4 regions of the Serratia sp. TSA_105.2 genome follow, and region 4 is predicted to be linked to each of the others. Evidence: predicted binding sites of a transcription regulator. Region 4 holds the regulator's gene; each other region holds the start of a gene.
What was found. Region 4 encodes CRP, which controls carbon source genes, mostly activating them, when cyclic AMP is high. Its sites were predicted from a motif close to ATGTGANNNNNNTCACAT; they were not measured.
Positions count from the first base shown of each region.

Region 1 (4,104 bases), on a different contig from region 4:
CGGAGAAGGGTTCACCGCCGGCAGCAAAGGCCGGGCCGGCGGCGACGATGGCGGCGGTCATCGCCGACCAGCGCGGGGTTTCCAGGTTGAGATGGAAGCCGACGAACAGCGCAAACACAATCGCGAAGCTGAGTTTGAAGGCAAATCTCAGCCGGATAAAGGTTGGGCTGTTCATTAGCCGAACTCACGCAGCCGGTGCATCAGGCGCACAAAGGGCGAGCCGCTGTCGGCATTGCGATCGTTCTTGCCGACGATCACCACGGTGGCGGTGGTGCCGGCCGGGTACGGATGCTGTTGGTCCTTGGCGTCCAGCAGGATCTTCACCGGCACGCGCTGCGCCAGGCGCACCCACTCCAGGTTGCTGTCGATCGAGGCCAACCCTTTATTGTTAACCGTGCTGCTGCTGTTGTTCACCGCGGCCGCCACGCTGTCGACGGTGCCATGCATGATGCGATTGCTGCCGAGCGGGGTGATCTCCGCGCGGTCGCCCTTATTCAGGCCGGTCAGCTTGGTTTCTTCCAGATACGCCAGAATGTAGAAGGAGTCTTTCTTCACCAGCGCCACCGCCACCGAGCCGCGGGTGATGTATTCGCCGGCGTGGACGTTGAGGTTGGTGATCCAGCCATCGGCCGGGGCGCGCACCGTGGTGCGCTCCAGATCCAGCTGCGCCAGCTCGCGCGCCGCCACGGCCTTCGCCAGCTGGTGCTGCACGGTCTGCAGCGAGTTGTTCGACTGGTCGATTTCTTCCTGCGACATCGCCTGCACGCCCAACTTCACGCGGCGGCCGGCCTCACGCCGTTTTTCCGCCGCCAGCGCTTGATAGTAGGCGACGTCGGCACCGGCCTCCGCCAGCGCCTGCTCATAGCGCGGCCGATCGACCACGAACAGCACCTGGCCTTTCTTCACCAGCTGGTTGTCCACCACCGGCACGTCGGTCAGCAGGCCGCTGACGTCCGGCGCGATCGCCACCACGTCGGCGGTAAACTTGGCGTCACGCGTCCACGGCGACTCGGTGTAGAACACCCAGGCCTTGAACACCGCAACGATGCCCAGCAGCACAAGAATCAAAGTGATCGCGATTCGGGTTATTTTTATCGAAAAATTTTTCACAGCGACCTCAAACAAAAAGACATGAAATCAGATAAAACAAGCAGCAATACAGCGCGGTATTAAACAGCGCCGGATGCCAGACAAAATCGTAAATCCCCGTCGGCTGCAGCAGGCGGCGCAAGAGAAAAAACAGCGCCAGCGACACCAGCAGCTCGAAAAACACCGGCGGAAACGACAGTCCGAAGATGACCATAACCGGAAGCAAACTCATCAATTTTTCCTTATTGTTCACTGCGCCGGGGAAAGACACATCTCGCCATTCACATTCTCTTTACATTTTAGCGTGCGCGCGCCACAAATCTTGACCAGACAGCTTGTCCAGGTCACGAACCCGAAAAAAGGTTAAACTTTGGGGCAGACGTCCACGACAGGGATTGCGAGGGTGCCGGAGGAGCGGCAGGATTACGTCGCCGCTCGCTCTCGCACGTTGGTAAGGTCTATTCACCCGACCACGTTATATTAGCCTGCTTACTATCAAGGCATCAACAATCTGTGATCTAAATCACTTTTAAGCCAGAGTGAATAATGGAAAGATTAAAACGGATGTCGGTATTCGCCAAAGTGGTTGAGTTCGGGTCGTTTACCGCGGCCGCGCGCCAGCTCGACATGAGCGTTTCATCGATTAGCCAAACCGTCTCGAAATTGGAAAATGAGCTGCAGGTCAAGCTGTTGAACCGCAGCACGCGCAGCATCGGCCTGACCGAGGCCGGCAAAATCTACTATCAGGGCTGCCGACGCATGCTGCAGGAAGTCAGCGAAGTGCATGAGCAGTTGTACGCGTTTAACAATACCCCCGCCGGCACGCTGCGCATCGGCAGCTCATCCACCATGGCGCAAAACGTGCTGGCGAACATGACCGCCGAGATGATGAAAGAGTACCCGGGCCTGACGGTCAACCTGGTGACCGGCATTCCGGCGCCAGATCTGATCACCGACGGATTGGATCTGGTGATCCGTACCGGCGCGCTGCAGGACTCCAGCCTGTTCTCCCGCCGCCTGGGGCAGATGCCGATGGTGGTGTGCGCGGCCAAAAGCTACCTCAGCCAGCACGGCACGCCACAGAAGCCGAGCGACATGGTCAACTTTTCCTGGCTCGAGTACAGCGTGCGCCCCGACAGCGAATTTGAACTGATGTCGCCGGAGGGCATCACCACGCGCATTTCACCACAGGGGCGCTTCGTCACCAACGACTCCTCCACCATGATCCGTTGGCTGAAAAACGGCGCCGGCATCGCCTACGCCCCGCTGATGTGGGTGATCGAAGAGATCAAACGCGGCGAGATCGAGATCCTGTTCAAAAGCTACCATTCGGATCCGCGGCCGATCTACGCGCTCTATACCGAGAAGGACAAACTGCCGCTGAAGGTGCAGGTATGTATCAACTACCTAACCGACTATTTCGAACGGGTGGCGGCAGTCTATCAGGGTTATCGCTGAGCGGCGCTCAAATAGCGGTGCGCCAGCGCGCCCAGCAGCATCAGAGCCAGCATGCCGAGGCCCCACAGCAGCCAGACGGCGTAGCCCGCCCAGTTCAGCAGCAGAGGAAAATAGCTCGCCAGCCCGCTGCCCAGCTGTTTCAGCCACGGCAGCCAGGCATCCAGCACCGCCTGCGGCACCAAAGTCAGCGCACCGCTCACCGGCAGCGATGCGCCGCCGGCCGCGTCCGCCAACGCCGGGAGCCAGGTCAGCACGCCGGCCACGCCGCAGGCCAACACGGTCCACAGCGCCATTGCGCCCAGCAGCAGCGCGAACGTCCAACCGCCCCGGTTCACGGCACACCGCCGCCGCACTGCGGGCAAAAGCGGCTGCCCGGCGGCAGCGGCGCAGCGCACTGGCCGCAGGTGGCGTTCAGCGCGGCAAACGGCTGGCCGCAGCGATGGCAATAACGCGCGCCCGATTTATTCACCGCCCGGCATTCCGGGCACTGCGGCCCCGGCTCGCCATGCTGGTTATAGCGGTTGCCATGATGCCCGCCGCCGTGGCTCGCGCGCTGATGACCGCCGTTAATCCCGCCCTGCCCCAACAACCTTTTCAGCAAGCTCATCCCGCCTCTCCTCTGTGCATTAACGCTGAACCTCACTGTAAACCCTGGAGCAAACTCCAGGGTAAAGCCCGTCGAGCAGGATTTACGTTTCATTACATCGTAAAAGTGGCAAGGCTTTGATGCCGTTAACAAAAGCACCATCGGCATTATCCCACGCCGCCGCGCTGCGTTATGCTGCGGGAACCTCTCCCTGCATCAGGAATAACCATGAAAAAAATCATACTGGACTGTGACCCGGGGCATGACGACGCCATCGCCCTGTTGCTGGCCTGGGGCAATCCGCAGATCGACCTGCTGGCGGTCACCACCGTGGTGGGTAACCAGACGCTGGACAAAGTGACGCGCAACGCGCTGGCGGTGGCGCGCATCGCCAATATCACCGGCGTGCCCTTCGCCGCCGGTTGCCCGCGCCCGCTGGTGCGCAATATCGAAGTGGCGCCCGACATTCACGGCGATTCCGGCCTCGATGGCCCGGTGCTGCCGGAACCCCACCTGCAGTTGGACTCGCGCCACGCGGTGGATCTGATCATCGAGACCGTGATGGCCCACCCGCCCGGCAGCGTGACGCTGGTGCCGACCGGCGGCCTGACCAATATCGCCATGGCGGTGCGTAAAGAGCCGCGCATTGCCGAACGGGTCAAGGAAGTGGTGCTGATGGGCGGTGGCTACCATGTGGGCAACTGGAGCGCGGTGGCAGAGTTCAATATCAAAATCGATCCCGAGGCGGCGCACATCGTGTTTAACGAAAAATGGCCGCTGACCATGGTCGGGTTGGATCTCACCCACCAGGCTTTGGCCACGCCGGCAGTCTGCGAGCGCATCGCCGCCCTCGGCACCCGGCCGGCCACCTTCGTCGGCGAACTGCTGGCCTTCTTTGGCCGTATGTACCAGCAGGCGCAGGGCTTCAGCGCCCCGCCGGTACACGATCCTTGCGCCGTCGCCTACGTGAT
Region 1 covers NZ_JBQZFT010000001.1:140,078-144,181, reverse strand. Annotated here, with positions in the region: gene aaeB (p-hydroxybenzoic acid efflux pump subunit AaeB) at 1-175, opposite strand, end outside; gene aaeA (p-hydroxybenzoic acid efflux pump subunit AaeA) at 175-1,110, opposite strand; gene aaeX (p-hydroxybenzoic acid efflux pump operon protein AaeX) at 1,118-1,321, opposite strand; gene aaeR (HTH-type transcriptional activator AaeR) at 1,636-2,547, shown strand; gene ACUTSC_RS00540 (hypothetical protein) at 2,538-2,882, opposite strand; gene ACUTSC_RS00535 (double zinc ribbon domain-containing protein) at 2,879-3,154, opposite strand; gene uriH (uridine-preferring nucleoside hydrolase UriH) at 3,362-4,104, shown strand, end outside.
Region 1: aaeR (HTH-type transcriptional activator AaeR) is a predicted target of CRP. The motif match lies at 1,601-1,618, and genes of this name have one in related genera.

Region 2 (4,104 bases), on a different contig from region 4:
CTGCTGCCGCATGAGCGCCCGTTCGTCGCCGGCGTGGGTTATACCTTCCTGGCGCACGCGCCGGACAGTTCGTTCCCCAGCGATCACGGCACCGCCATCTTTACCTTTGCGCTGGCGTTCCTGTTCTGGCACCGGGTCTGGTCCGGTGCGCTGCTGATGATTGTCGCCGTCGGCATCGCCTGGTCACGCGTTTACCTCGGCGTGCACTGGCCGCTGGATATGGTCGGCGGTTTCCTGCTCGGCCTGGTCGGCTGCCTGTTCGCTCAGCTGGTGTGGAATCTGTTCGGCGATATCCTCGCCGACAAGCTGTCGCGCCTGTATCGCTTCCTGTTCGCCTTCGCCATCCGTCGCGGCTGGGTGAAAGAGTAACCGCACAACATGACCGGGGCGTTACCGCCCCGTGATTTCACACCACGCCGGTGGTCACACAAAACGCCCGCGTTTTTCCCGCTCCCAGCATCACTCCCGCCTCCCCTTCCGGCGCGTTCGGCCGACAGTTCGCCGGCTGGATAAAAGCCAGCAGCCGCCGGTTGCCCTGAACGGCGATGCGCCGGAGACCATAGTTGAATTGCCCGGTGGCGAAGCGCGTCACATAGCGTCGGCCTTGCGGCGCCAGCATAAAGAACTCGGCCTGATCCACGTAACGCGTCAGATCGTCAGAGCACAGCAGCTCCTGCCCGATCGCATCCCCTATCAAAGCCGGTGTCGGCAGATTCTGGCGGAATACCGCGTCGGGAATGCAATCGTAGTTGAGGCAGCAAACATAGCGCAGCGGCTGCGGCCGCTCGCCCAGGTTGGTGACCTTCATCTCTATGGCGAACTGCGCGCTCTGCGCCGCCAGACGCAGCGCCGGGCCGATGCGCCAATGGCCGCCCAACCGCTCGCCCTCACCGTGCAACGCCAACTCATCGCCTGCCAGCTGCAGCCACACGCGCTGCATCTGTGGCGGCGCCGGGTCCTGACCCGACCAGGCGGGATAGAACGCGGCATCGTCAGCGCGCTTTTTTCCTGCGCCCCGCACGCTGCGGCGGCCCGACTTCAGTGAGTAACCGTCAAACTCAGCGTCCCAGATCGCGAGGCCCTGATACGGTAAAACCGTCAGCGCGCCACGGCTGTTCGCCAGCGTCAGCATCGGCCCGCGTTTTGCGCAGCGATGCGCACTCACCGCGAAATCCGCGTTGCGGAACAGTTCCTGCCGCTGCGCCCCGAAAGCTTCAGGAGCCAGATCGATGTTGATCTTCATCTTTTTTCCCTCGACGTTTCGCTCGCGCAGGCCGCGAGCCCCAAAATGTTATTTAAATAACAAATCAATCGTCCTTAATGTATACACATAACGGCATCATATCGTCGATCTCGTCGACATTTTTAAACACCACTAGGTTTATCAGCATCGTAATGTTATTATTTTCACATTACTCACCCCGTTTACTGTCTTAACCTCACTAAGGAACCGCGATGACCATCGAAAACATCGATTACGCCAGCTACGTTGACCACACCCTGCTGGCGATGGACGCCACCGAAATGCAGATCGCCAAACTGTGTGAAGAGGCGCAACAGCACAACTTCTATGCGGTATGCGTCAACTCCGGCTACGTGCCGCTGGCGGCCCAACTGCTGCAGGAAAGCACCGTGAAAGTCTGCTCGGTGATCGGTTTCCCGCTGGGCGCTGGCCTGACCGTCGCCAAAGCCTTTGAAGCCAAAGCGGCGATCGCCGCCGGCGCGCAAGAGATCGATATGGTGATCAACGTCGGCTGGTTGAAAAGCGGCCTGCTGGACGAAGTGAAAGCCGACATCGCCGCCGTGCGCGAGGTTTGCGCGGCGATCCCGTTGAAGGTAATATTGGAAACCTGCCTGCTCAGCGATGCACAGATCGTCCAGGTTTGTGAAATGTGTCGCGAACTCGATGTGGCCTTCGTGAAAACTTCCACCGGCTTCAGCACCGGCGGCGCTCGGGAAGAGCACGTCAAACTGATGCGCGAGACCGTGGGCAGCAAAATGGGCGTGAAAGCTTCCGGCGCCGTGCGCGATCGCGCCACCGCCGAGAAGATGATCAACGCCGGCGCCACGCGTATCGGCACCAGCTCCGGCGTCGCCATCGTTTCCGGCGCCCAGCCGGCGGCGGGCAGCTACTGATCGTCGGCATGCCCTGACGGGCATAGCCAATACACAACGATGCGGGACAATACGGGCGGCCAAGGCGGCCCGATATTGCCCCGCATCGTTGTGTTTAGCCGGAAATGCCGGCACGCCCTTTACCTCTATCACCTGTGGGAAGACGGACCTATGGAAACGCGGCGCGAAGAACGTATCAACCGGCTAGTTCAGGCGTTAAAACGCGCTGACAAGATCCACCTGAAAGAAGCCGCCGCGCTGCTGGGGGTCTCGGAGATGACCATTCGCCGCGATCTGAGCGCCGAACCGGCGGCGGTGGTGCTGCTCGGCGGTTACGTGGTGACCGATCCGCGCAGCAACGGCGTGACCAACTACTTTGTTTCCGATCAAAAAGCCAAGCAGGTGACGGAGAAACGGCGCATCGGCCTGCTGGCGGCGCCGTTGATTAACGAAAACGACACGGTGTTTTTCGACTGTGGCACCACCACCCCGGCGATCATCGACGCCATCCCCGACGAGCTGGCCTTCACCGCCGTCTGTCATTCGCTGAACACCTTCCTGGCGCTGCAGGACAAACCGAACTGCAAGGTGGTCCTGTGCGGCGGTGAGTTCAAGCCGAACAACTACATCTTTTCCAGCGTCGGTGGCCGCAACGAGCTCGATCACATCTGCCCGAACATCGCCTTTATCTCCGCCGCCGGCCTCAGCCTGCAGCACGGCGCCACCTGCTTCAACTTCGACGAGCTGGAGATGAAGCATCGCGCCATGGCGATGGCGCAGCAAAAGATCCTGGTGGCGGATCACAGCAAGTTCGGCAAAACCAAACCGGCCTGCATCGGCCCCCTGACGCAGTTTGATCGGGTGATCAGCGACCGCCAACCAGACGCCGACTTCATTGCGTTCTTCAACGACAACGCCATCGCCACCCGCTATTAATCCGCCTTCTGCGCCGTCGAAACCGGCGGCGCACCGCTGCAACCCCCTTCTTTCTTCGCCCGGAAATGAACAAATAATGCGCAATCGATTCGCGTTTTTCGCTTATCCGCACGCAACATCAGGTTAATAAAATGCAACAGGTCACCCGAGTGATTATTTTCTCGCAGGCTAAACACGCTGTCGGCGGCGTGAATTAACGACTATTTATGGCTTTTATATGATAAATCGCGCCAAAGGCCGGGATGTTTAAATAAACGGCGGTTTACGCGATTGCAGCAAATCTCGCCAATACCTGTTAGCTATCTGTTATTTATATGATGAATGGTTACGCATTTTTATCCGCTAACCACGTAAGTAATTTCCCTTCGTTATTAGCGGTGATTTTTAATAAAAAATCTTTAAAAACAAATAAATGAATGGAATTTTACTTAAAAATACAATGTGATCTACGTCACTAAAACTGCTTAATCCGGGTTTTTCGCTAGATCCAAAACCACGCATAAAATATATTGCTCGGCTTGCTGCTGAGTACAGCGCTTTATCCGGCTAATTATTGTACAAACCGCATAATCGCAGAAATTTTTATGAGAGCGTTCTCAGCACAAAATCTTACACAAATGTGCAACAAATGCGTGAAAAGTCGATTAAAAAGCTGATAACTGCACATATTGCGCATTTGAGAGCAGGATCACGGTTGTTTCTACTGTAAATCGTTATCTTGCCGCCAACAAAAATCGACAGGCAATGACCTGTCGGCAGCGGTAACGACTTTTATCGCCCGTGACGGTGAAAAGTCTTTAGTGAATTACCCGGCGCTGTGCCTTGGTAATGAACGCAATAAACAACCAGGGGGACGCCAAAACATCCCCGCAAGCAACACCTGATTCTTACCGCAAGCGTTGCCTGAATAGAACGTTTGACGGTTTAACCTTAAGTTTTGCCTTTTAATTTTAAATTCGTGTTCACTTCGGAGATATTTATGGACACTACACAGACCGGCACAATTGCCTCTGCGGCCTCGGGCTCCAGCAGTACCTGGCGTAAAACGGATAC
Region 2 covers NZ_JBQZFT010000002.1:152,416-156,519, forward strand. Annotated here, with positions in the region: gene ybjG (undecaprenyl-diphosphate phosphatase) at 1-369, shown strand, start outside; gene ACUTSC_RS07085 (hypothetical protein) at 407-1,243, opposite strand; gene deoC (deoxyribose-phosphate aldolase) at 1,456-2,136, shown strand; gene deoR (DNA-binding transcriptional repressor DeoR) at 2,287-3,051, shown strand; gene ACUTSC_RS07100 (HAAAP family serine/threonine permease) at 4,031-4,104, shown strand, end outside.
Region 2: deoC (deoxyribose-phosphate aldolase) is a predicted target of CRP. The motif match lies at 1,396-1,413, and genes of this name have one in related genera.

Region 3 (4,104 bases), on a different contig from region 4:
TGGCGCCCTCGCCCTGCAGGTTCAGCCCGCAGCGCGCCAGCAGCCGCTGCGCGGCGGCGGACAGCGCCGCCACCCGGCCGGGCCCGATCAGGGCATACGGATGCTGCGGCGCCTGCTGCGCCAACTGCGGCAACGCCGCCAGCGGCATCTCGACCGGCGTGCCGTCCGGCAATCTCGCCAGCAGATCGAGCGAGCCGGAGGAGAAGTAGAGCGCGCTCTGGCCAGAACTGACCACCGCGCAGCGCTTGCCCTGTTCGGCTACGGCAATAGCGCAGCTCAGACCCGCCAGGCCGCCGCCAATCATCACTACGTCAAATCGCATCATCCGCCTCCTGCTCCTTGTCGGCCTGGGCCTCAAGCCCGCATAACCCCTGGTAAACCCAGCTGGTAAATTCGCTCTCGCGCAGCGCATCGCCCCAGGCGATCGGCCGTACGCCTTTCCACCGTTCGTTGAGGAACTGCGACAGCTGCGCGATGGACTGCTGCGGCGTGCTGACGTTAAAGCGCGTCAGCAGCCCGGCGGCGCGGCAGGCGCAGAGTTCCCCCTGGCAGGTGCCCATGCCGACGCGGGTGCGGCGGCGCAGATCCACCAGGTTATTGACGGTCAGCGAGTTGACCGCATAGCGCACTTCCCCGGCGGTCACCGCCTCGCATTCGCACACCAGGCTGGTGTCGAGCCGATCGGCCGCCGGCACCTGGCTGGCGCGATCGCCGTGGCGATAAATTGCTGAGCCGCGAATACTGGCGGGCAGTGAAACCACGCTGCGCACCGTTTCCTCCGCCGACTGGCGGGAGCCGGGCAACGCGTCCTGCGCGGTGGTGCACGGGCGGTTTACGCCAAGCTTCTCGCACACCTTGTCGGTGGCCCACTCCGCCATCAGGCGGTAAGTCATCAGCTTGCCGCCGGTGATGGTGATAAACCCTTCCAGCCCGTCGCGGCTGGCGTGATCGAGCAGCACGATGCCGCGGCTGACGTTGCGCCCGCTGGGATCGTCGTCGCTGGCCACCAGCGGCCGTACCCCGGCGTAGGCACGCAGAATGCGGGTCTGCGCCAGGGTGGGCGCCAGCAGCGCCCCCTCGCGGATCAGAATGTCCACTTCCTGCGGGGTCACCAGCATGTTGTCAATTTGGTCGTAGTCGATATGGGTCGAGGTAGTACCGATCAACGAGATGGTGTCGCCCGGCACCAGGATGTCGGCGTCTGCCGGTTTGCGGCAGCGGTTGATCACCATGTTGTTGATGCGGTGGCCGAGGATCAGCAGCGCCCCCTTGGCCGGGAACATGCGGATGCGCAAATCGGCGTATTCGGCGATCTGCTGGCCCCAGATGCCGGCGGCGTTGACCACCACCGACGCGTGCAGCTCATAGCGCCGCTGATTCTGATGGTCGTAAACGCGCACGCCCGTTACCCGATCGCCGCTGCGCAACAATCCCACCACCTGGTGGTAGGTCAGGATCTGCGCGCCATGCTCGCGCGCGTCCAACATGTTGGCGGCGGTCAGTCGGAAAGGATCGACGGTGCCGTCCGGCACGCGCACCGCGCCGATCAACGCCGAGTTGGCCGCCGGCTCCAGCCGCAGCGCCAGCTGCGGGTCGATCGCTTCGGCGTCGATGTCGGCCTGGCGACAGGCGGCGATAAACTGTTGCTGATAGTCCAGTGAGTCCTGCGGCAGGGTGATGAACAGCCCATCGGTGCGTTCGATACAGTGATGAGCGATACGTTTCAGGATGCGGTTTTCTTCGATGCACTCGCGCGCCGACTCGCCATCGGTCACCGCATAGCGCGCGCCACTGTGCAATAAACCGTGGTTGCGGCCGGTGGCGCCGGTGGCGATGTCGTGGCGCTCCAGCAAGATGCAGCGCAAGCCGCGCCGCGCACAGTCGCGGGCAATGCCTGCGCCGGTGGCGCCGCCGCCGATGATGATTACATCCGTTTCGCCGCCGTCAAAATAGCTGCTCATGTCGCTCCCTCAGGATCGGTAGTTATGAGCCTATTGAGCCACGGTTATTAGGGTCTTTGTTTGATAAGGAACAATAACGAACATAAAACGAAATAAAAATGACCACAAAAAACCATCAATGTGATCATAATCACGATTTTTGGACGTTTTTCTATTTCATAACGTTAACGAATCGCTCAAAATCCGCCGTGGTTTCATGAAAGTGTAACAATTGCGCCATTCGTCACAGCGACACCAGGCGTATTTGTCGACAATGGCGCTCGTTATGGAACACAAAAACACCACATTCGATATCCGCTCAATCATCAAATGAACGTAAAAGGTCATATTGATGTGATAACAGATAAAGCCATCGGAGGCGCTCATGTTGAGTATTTTTAAGCCGGCCGCACACACCGCCCGTGTGCCGAGCGATAAGGTAGACCCGCTCTACCGTAAGCTGCGCTGGCAAATTTTCCTGGGGATCTTCTTCGGTTACGCCGCTTACTATCTGGTGCGTAAGAACTTCACCCTGGCCATGCCTTACCTGATCGAACAAGGCTTCAGCCGCGGCGACCTCGGCTTCGCGCTGTCGGGCATCTCCATCGCCTACGGCTTCTCCAAATTCATCATGGGTTCGGTCTCCGACCGTTCCAACCCGCGGGTGTTCCTGCCCGCCGGCCTGATCCTGGCGGCGGCGGTGATGTTGTTCATGGGCTTCGTGCCATGGGCCACCTCCAGCATCGCCATCATGTTCGTCCTGCTGTTCCTGTGCGGCTGGTTCCAGGGCATGGGTTGGCCGCCGTGCGGCCGCACCATGGTGCACTGGTGGTCGCAGAAAGAACGCGGCGGCATCGTTTCCATCTGGAACTGCGCCCACAACGTGGGTGGCGGCCTGCCGCCGCTGCTGTTCCTGCTGGGTATGGCCTGGTTCAACGACTGGCACGCGGCGCTGTACATGCCGGCCTTCGGCGCCATCCTGGTGGCCCTGATCGCCTTCGCCCTGATGCGCGACACCCCGCAATCCTGTGGCCTGCCGCCGATTGAAGAGTACAAAAACGACTATCCGGACGACTACAGCGAAAAAGACGAAGAAGAGCTGACCGCCAAGCAGATCTTCATGCAGTACATTCTGCCGAACAAGCTGCTGTGGTACATCGCGGTCGCCAACGTGTTCGTCTATCTGCTGCGTTACGGCATTCTGGACTGGTCGCCGACCTACCTGAAAGAAGTGAAACACTTCGCGCTGGACAAGTCGTCCTGGGCCTACTTCCTGTATGAATACGCCGGTATCCCGGGCACCCTGCTGTGCGGCTGGATGTCGGACAAAGTGTTCAAAGGCAACCGCGGCGCCACCGGCGTGTTCTTCATGACGCTGGTGACCATCGCCACCGTGGTGTTCTGGATGAACCCGGCCGGTAACCCGACCGTGGACATGATCTGTATGCTGGTCATCGGCTTCCTGATCTACGGCCCGGTGATGCTGATCGGCCTGCACGCGCTGGAGCTGGCGCCGAAGAAAGCCGCCGGCACCGCCGCGGGCTTCACCGGCCTGTTCGGTTACCTGGGCGGCTCGGTTGCAGCCAGCGCCATCGTCGGTTACACCGTGGACTTCTTCGGTTGGGACGGCGGCTTCATGGTGATGATCGGCGGCGGCGTGCTGGCGGTTATCCTGCTGCTGCTGACCATGCTGAACGAAAAGAAACACCACGCGGAAATCGCCGCCAAGCGCGGTTAAGCGTCACACGACTTTTGCATGATTTAAAGGCCGCCCTGCGGCCTTTTTACTACCCTGCCCCCAACAACACGGAGAAAAACGGAATGCGGACTCAAGTCAAAGCCCTGCTGACAGGGATCATTCTCGCCACCTCGATGGTCAGCGCCGCACAGGCAGCGGACAAAGTGGTGATCGCCCACCGCGGCGCCAGCGGCTACCTGCCGGAACACACCCTGCCGGCGAAAGCGATGGCCTACGCCCAGGGCGCCGATTACCTCGAACAAGATCTGGTGATGACCAAGGACAACGAGCTGGTGGTGTTGCACGATCATTACCTCGATCGCGTCACCGACGTCGCCGAACGCTTCCCGGACCGCGCGCGCAAAGACGGCCGCTACTACGCCATCGACTTTACGCTGGCGGAGATCAAATCGCTGAAGTTCACCG
Region 3 covers NZ_JBQZFT010000006.1:12,236-16,339, forward strand. Annotated here, with positions in the region: gene glpB (glycerol-3-phosphate dehydrogenase subunit GlpB) at 1-322, opposite strand, end outside; gene glpA (anaerobic glycerol-3-phosphate dehydrogenase subunit A) at 312-1,961, opposite strand; gene glpT (glycerol-3-phosphate transporter) at 2,326-3,678, shown strand; gene glpQ (glycerophosphodiester phosphodiesterase) at 3,762-4,104, shown strand, end outside.
Region 3: glpT (glycerol-3-phosphate transporter) is a predicted target of CRP. The motif match lies at 2,080-2,097, and genes of this name have one in related genera.

Region 4 (4,104 bases):
AACGGGGCGCGGCATGCCGCGCCCTTATTGATCGCGCAGTTTGCGCTTGAGCCAAATGCCGTGGTGCGGGCGCTGGCGCCAGGCCAGCGACGAAATGGTGTGCATCACGCTCAGGTGCGACAAAATGCGCCGCAGATGGCGCTCCATCTCGGTAACGGGCATGTCCGGATGCAGATCCGGCGGCTGCATGATGCCGCTGTTGCCGCTGCTCGGGCCGTCGTATTCCAACCGCTGCTGGCAGCTTTGCAGCGCGATTTCACAGGTTTGCAGATACGCTTCCGCCAGTTTCGGCGTCAGCATGTAGTGCTCGCGTGCCAGAATGGTCATGGCGTTCAGGTGTTCGACGATGAACTGGCTGTGAGTGACCCACAGCCGCATGTCCGCCAGATAGTTTGACGCGAACCCCGGCTCTTGCATCGCCTGATTGAGCGAGGTGAACAGCGCGTTGTGTGCCTGGTTGACCTGCATGCGGGTATAGGCCAACGCGGTGGCGTCCGGTTCCGGTTGCTTCAGCATCAGCCGCAGCGCGGCTTGATCGTTCTCCAGCGCCTGATGGGCATTCTTGCGCAGCAGCCCGCTTTGCCACTGCGGCCACAGCCAAATGGTGCCGCCGAACGCCAGCACGCAGCCGATCAGCGTATCGATCAGGCGCGGTACCAGAAAATGCGAGCCGTTCAGCGCCAGCAGCTGCAGGGTGTAAACCGCCGTGACCGTAAAGCCAATCACCGACAGCCCGTAGTTCTTGCGCGAAACCAGGTAGGCCAGCAGCGTGATCACCAGCATGATGCTCAGCGTTTCTCCCTCCGGCAACTGCAGCTGCAGCAGCCCGGCTGCCAGCAATAGCCCGGCAATCGTGCCCAGCGCACGGTGCTGAATACGCACCCGGGTGGCGTTATACCCGTTTTGGCTCACCAGCATGATGGTGAGCAGGATCCAGTAAGGCTTCGGCAGGTTGAATACCGCACCCAGGCTGCTGCCGACCGCCAGCGTTACGCCCAGCCGCGCGGCGTTGCGCAGGGCGGTGGATTTGAACGACAGATAGCTGACCAGCGCCGGCCAAAACGGCAGGCGGTGCTGGCCGGGCATCAGGTCGCGGCGGTACAGCGGATGCTGGGTGCGCAGCAGGCGGGCGATGCGGCTGAAGTGGTAATAACAAAACTGGCCGACCGGGTTATCGGGATGCTGCGCCGCCATTTTTTCCAGCGCCGCCAGCTCGTGGGTCATGGAGAAGCGCTTCGAATGTTGATGGTAGAGAATATCGTGCGCCACCACGCGCAGCCGGCCGGCGATCACCTGAGCATTGCGGCGAATGATCGCTTCGGCCTGGCTCTGCTCCACCAGTTTTTGCACCTCTTCCGGCAGATGCAGGCTGACGGTGATGTGCTCCTGCAGGTCCATCGCCACCTGAAAGGCGCGCTGCAGGCGCTTTTGCTCGAGGTTGTTGGCGTGCGGCAGGAAATTAAGCTGTTGGTACAACAGGCTGATCAGGTCCATCACCTTTTGCTGGCGCACCAGCAGCGGAGGCAGCGCGGTCTGCGGATCGGTGTGCTGGGTCAGCAGCGAGTATTTGGCTTCGAAATAGTCCGCCAGTTCCAGGTAGAGCTGGCTGAGCGTCTCGCGCATCGGCTGCTCTTTCCACAGCTTGAACCAGAACCAGGTGAATAAGCCGTACCAGGCGGTGCCGATGGCGTACAGCAGCGGCGCCTGCCAGATGGGCACCGTGCCGGCCGTGCTGAGGGCGAAGATGGCGGCCACCAGCGCCGCCGGCAACAGCCGGGCGTGCAGCGGGCTGATTTCACCGGTGACGCCGAGCAGCAGCGCCAGGCCCAGCATCAGCGCCGGCAGCGGCAGGTGCCACAACATGGCCTGTTGCAGCAGCACGCTGCTGAAGGCGAACAGCGACCCGCCGACGATCAGCCGTTTAAAGAAGCGCTTATGCGGCGTGTCCAGCCCGGCGATATTGCAGCAGGCGGGCACCAGAGAGAACATCAGGCCGAGCTGCAGCTGGCCTATCAGCAGGCCGAACAGCACCGGCAGGCACAACACCAGCGTTTGTCGCAGTGCGTAGTTGATTTCCGGGTGGTAGATCAGGCGGCGCCACATGGCAGAGAGCAGATAAAAAAACGGCGCAGATTGCGCCGTTTCTTCAGAGATTAACGGGTGCCGTAGACGACAATGGTTTTGCCGTGGGCGGAAATCAGGTTTTGATCTTCCAGCATTTTCAGAATACGGCCAACGGTTTCACGCGAGCAGCCGACGATCTGGCCGATCTCCTGACGGGTGATTTTGATCTGCATGCCGTCCGGGTGAGTCATGGCGTCGGGTTGCTTCGCCAGATTCAGCAGGGTTTGCGCGATGCGGCCGGTAACGTCCAGGAAGGCGAGGTTGCCCACTTTTTCGGAGGTGACCTGCAGGCGGCTCGCCATTTGGGCGGACAGACGCATCAGGATGTCCGGGTTCACCTGGATCAACTGACGGAATTTCTTGTAGGAAATTTCGGCCACTTCACAGGCGGTTTTCGCGCGAACCCAGGCGCTGCGCTCCTGGCCTTCTTCGAACAATCCGAGCTCGCCGATGAAATCCCCCTGGTTGAGGTAGGACAGGATCATCTCTTTACCTTCTTCATCCTTGATCAGCACCGCGACGGAGCCTTTCACGATGTAGTAAAGCGTTTCGGCCTTTTCACCTTGGTGAATCAGCGTACTCTTCGATGGATATTTGTGGATATGGCAATGAGACAGGAACCATTCGAGAGTAGGGTCTGTTTGCGGTTTGCCGAGAACCATTCGCTGTTATCCTCTGTTGTTATCGCTGCCTTGTGTCACAGGGGTCAGAGTTCCCTGTAAAACCCGCCTGTAGCCGCAGTCATGAGCGAGGGCTACCGGCAAGTTTTGAGGCGTGTCATAAAAATACGCTGTCGCTCTAGCATATTAACTTGCCGTAAGCGCTGCAAGCTACATTCTGTTAACATACCGGTAAAGGAGCCTTTCTCTGGGCGTTTCCCTGAAATTCAGTGTCCCGGAAAGATTTATTGCGGCTCTGTTTGTAGCACAGAGTAAGGCGGGTGTCTCGTGTTGTCTCGCTTCAGCATGATTAGCATCAGGTTACGTTGCCTGTTTCTATGCGAAAGCGTACCCTGATTTTAAGAAATCAACCGGAGTGACCAGAATGCAGGCAAGAGTTAAATGGGTGGAAGGGTTAACGTTTTTGGGTGAATCGGCCTCCGGCCACCAGGTGCTGATGGACGGCAACGCCGGTGATAAAGCGCCCAGCCCGATGGAGATGGTGCTGATGTCGGTGGGCGGCTGCAGCGCGATCGACGTGGTGTCCATCCTGCAAAAAGGGCGCAACGACGTGCGCGACTGCGAGGTGAAGCTGACCTCCGAGCGCCGCGAAGAAGCCCCGCGGTTGTTCACCCATATCAACCTGCACTTCATCGTTACCGGCCAGGACCTGACCGACAAGATCGTCGAGCGTGCGGTGAACCTGTCGGCGGAGAAATACTGCTCGGTGGCGCTGATGCTCAACAAGGCCGCCACGGTGACCCACAGCTTCGAGATCCGCCAACCGGCGTAATCGAGACGGAGCGCGGCTCGGCGCCGCGCTTAACGCATTTATTCGATCTTCTTGCCTTCCAGCAACCGCTGCACCAGCGGCGCCATGATCAGCTCCATCGCCAGCCCCATCTTGCCGCCCGGCACCACTAACGTATTGATGTGTGAGATAAACGAGCCCTGCAGCATCGCCAGCAAATAGGGGAAGTCTATCTGATCCAGCCCGCGGAAGTGGATCACCACGAAGCTTTCGTCCAGTGAGGGAATCGCCTTGGCGGCGAACGGGTTGGAGGTGTCCACCGTCGGCACGCGCTGGAAGTTGATGTGGGTGCGCGAGAACTGCGGCGTGATGTAGTTGATGTAATCTTCCATCGAACGCACCACCGAGTCCATCACCGCTTCGCGAGAGTGACCGCGCTCGCCGGTATCGCGGATCAGTTTCTGGATCCATTCCAGGTTGACGATCGGTACCACGCCAACCAGCAGATCGACGTGGTTGGCTACGTCGTGGTGCTCGGTGACCACGCCGCCGTGCAGCCCCTCGTAAAAC
Region 4 covers NZ_JBQZFT010000017.1:23,570-27,673, reverse strand. Annotated here, with positions in the region: gene ACUTSC_RS24280 (YccS/YhfK family putative transporter) at 25-2,103, opposite strand; gene crp (cAMP-activated global transcriptional regulator CRP) at 2,154-2,786, opposite strand; gene ACUTSC_RS24270 (OsmC family protein) at 3,169-3,576, shown strand; gene ACUTSC_RS24265 (phosphoribulokinase) at 3,615-4,104, opposite strand, start outside.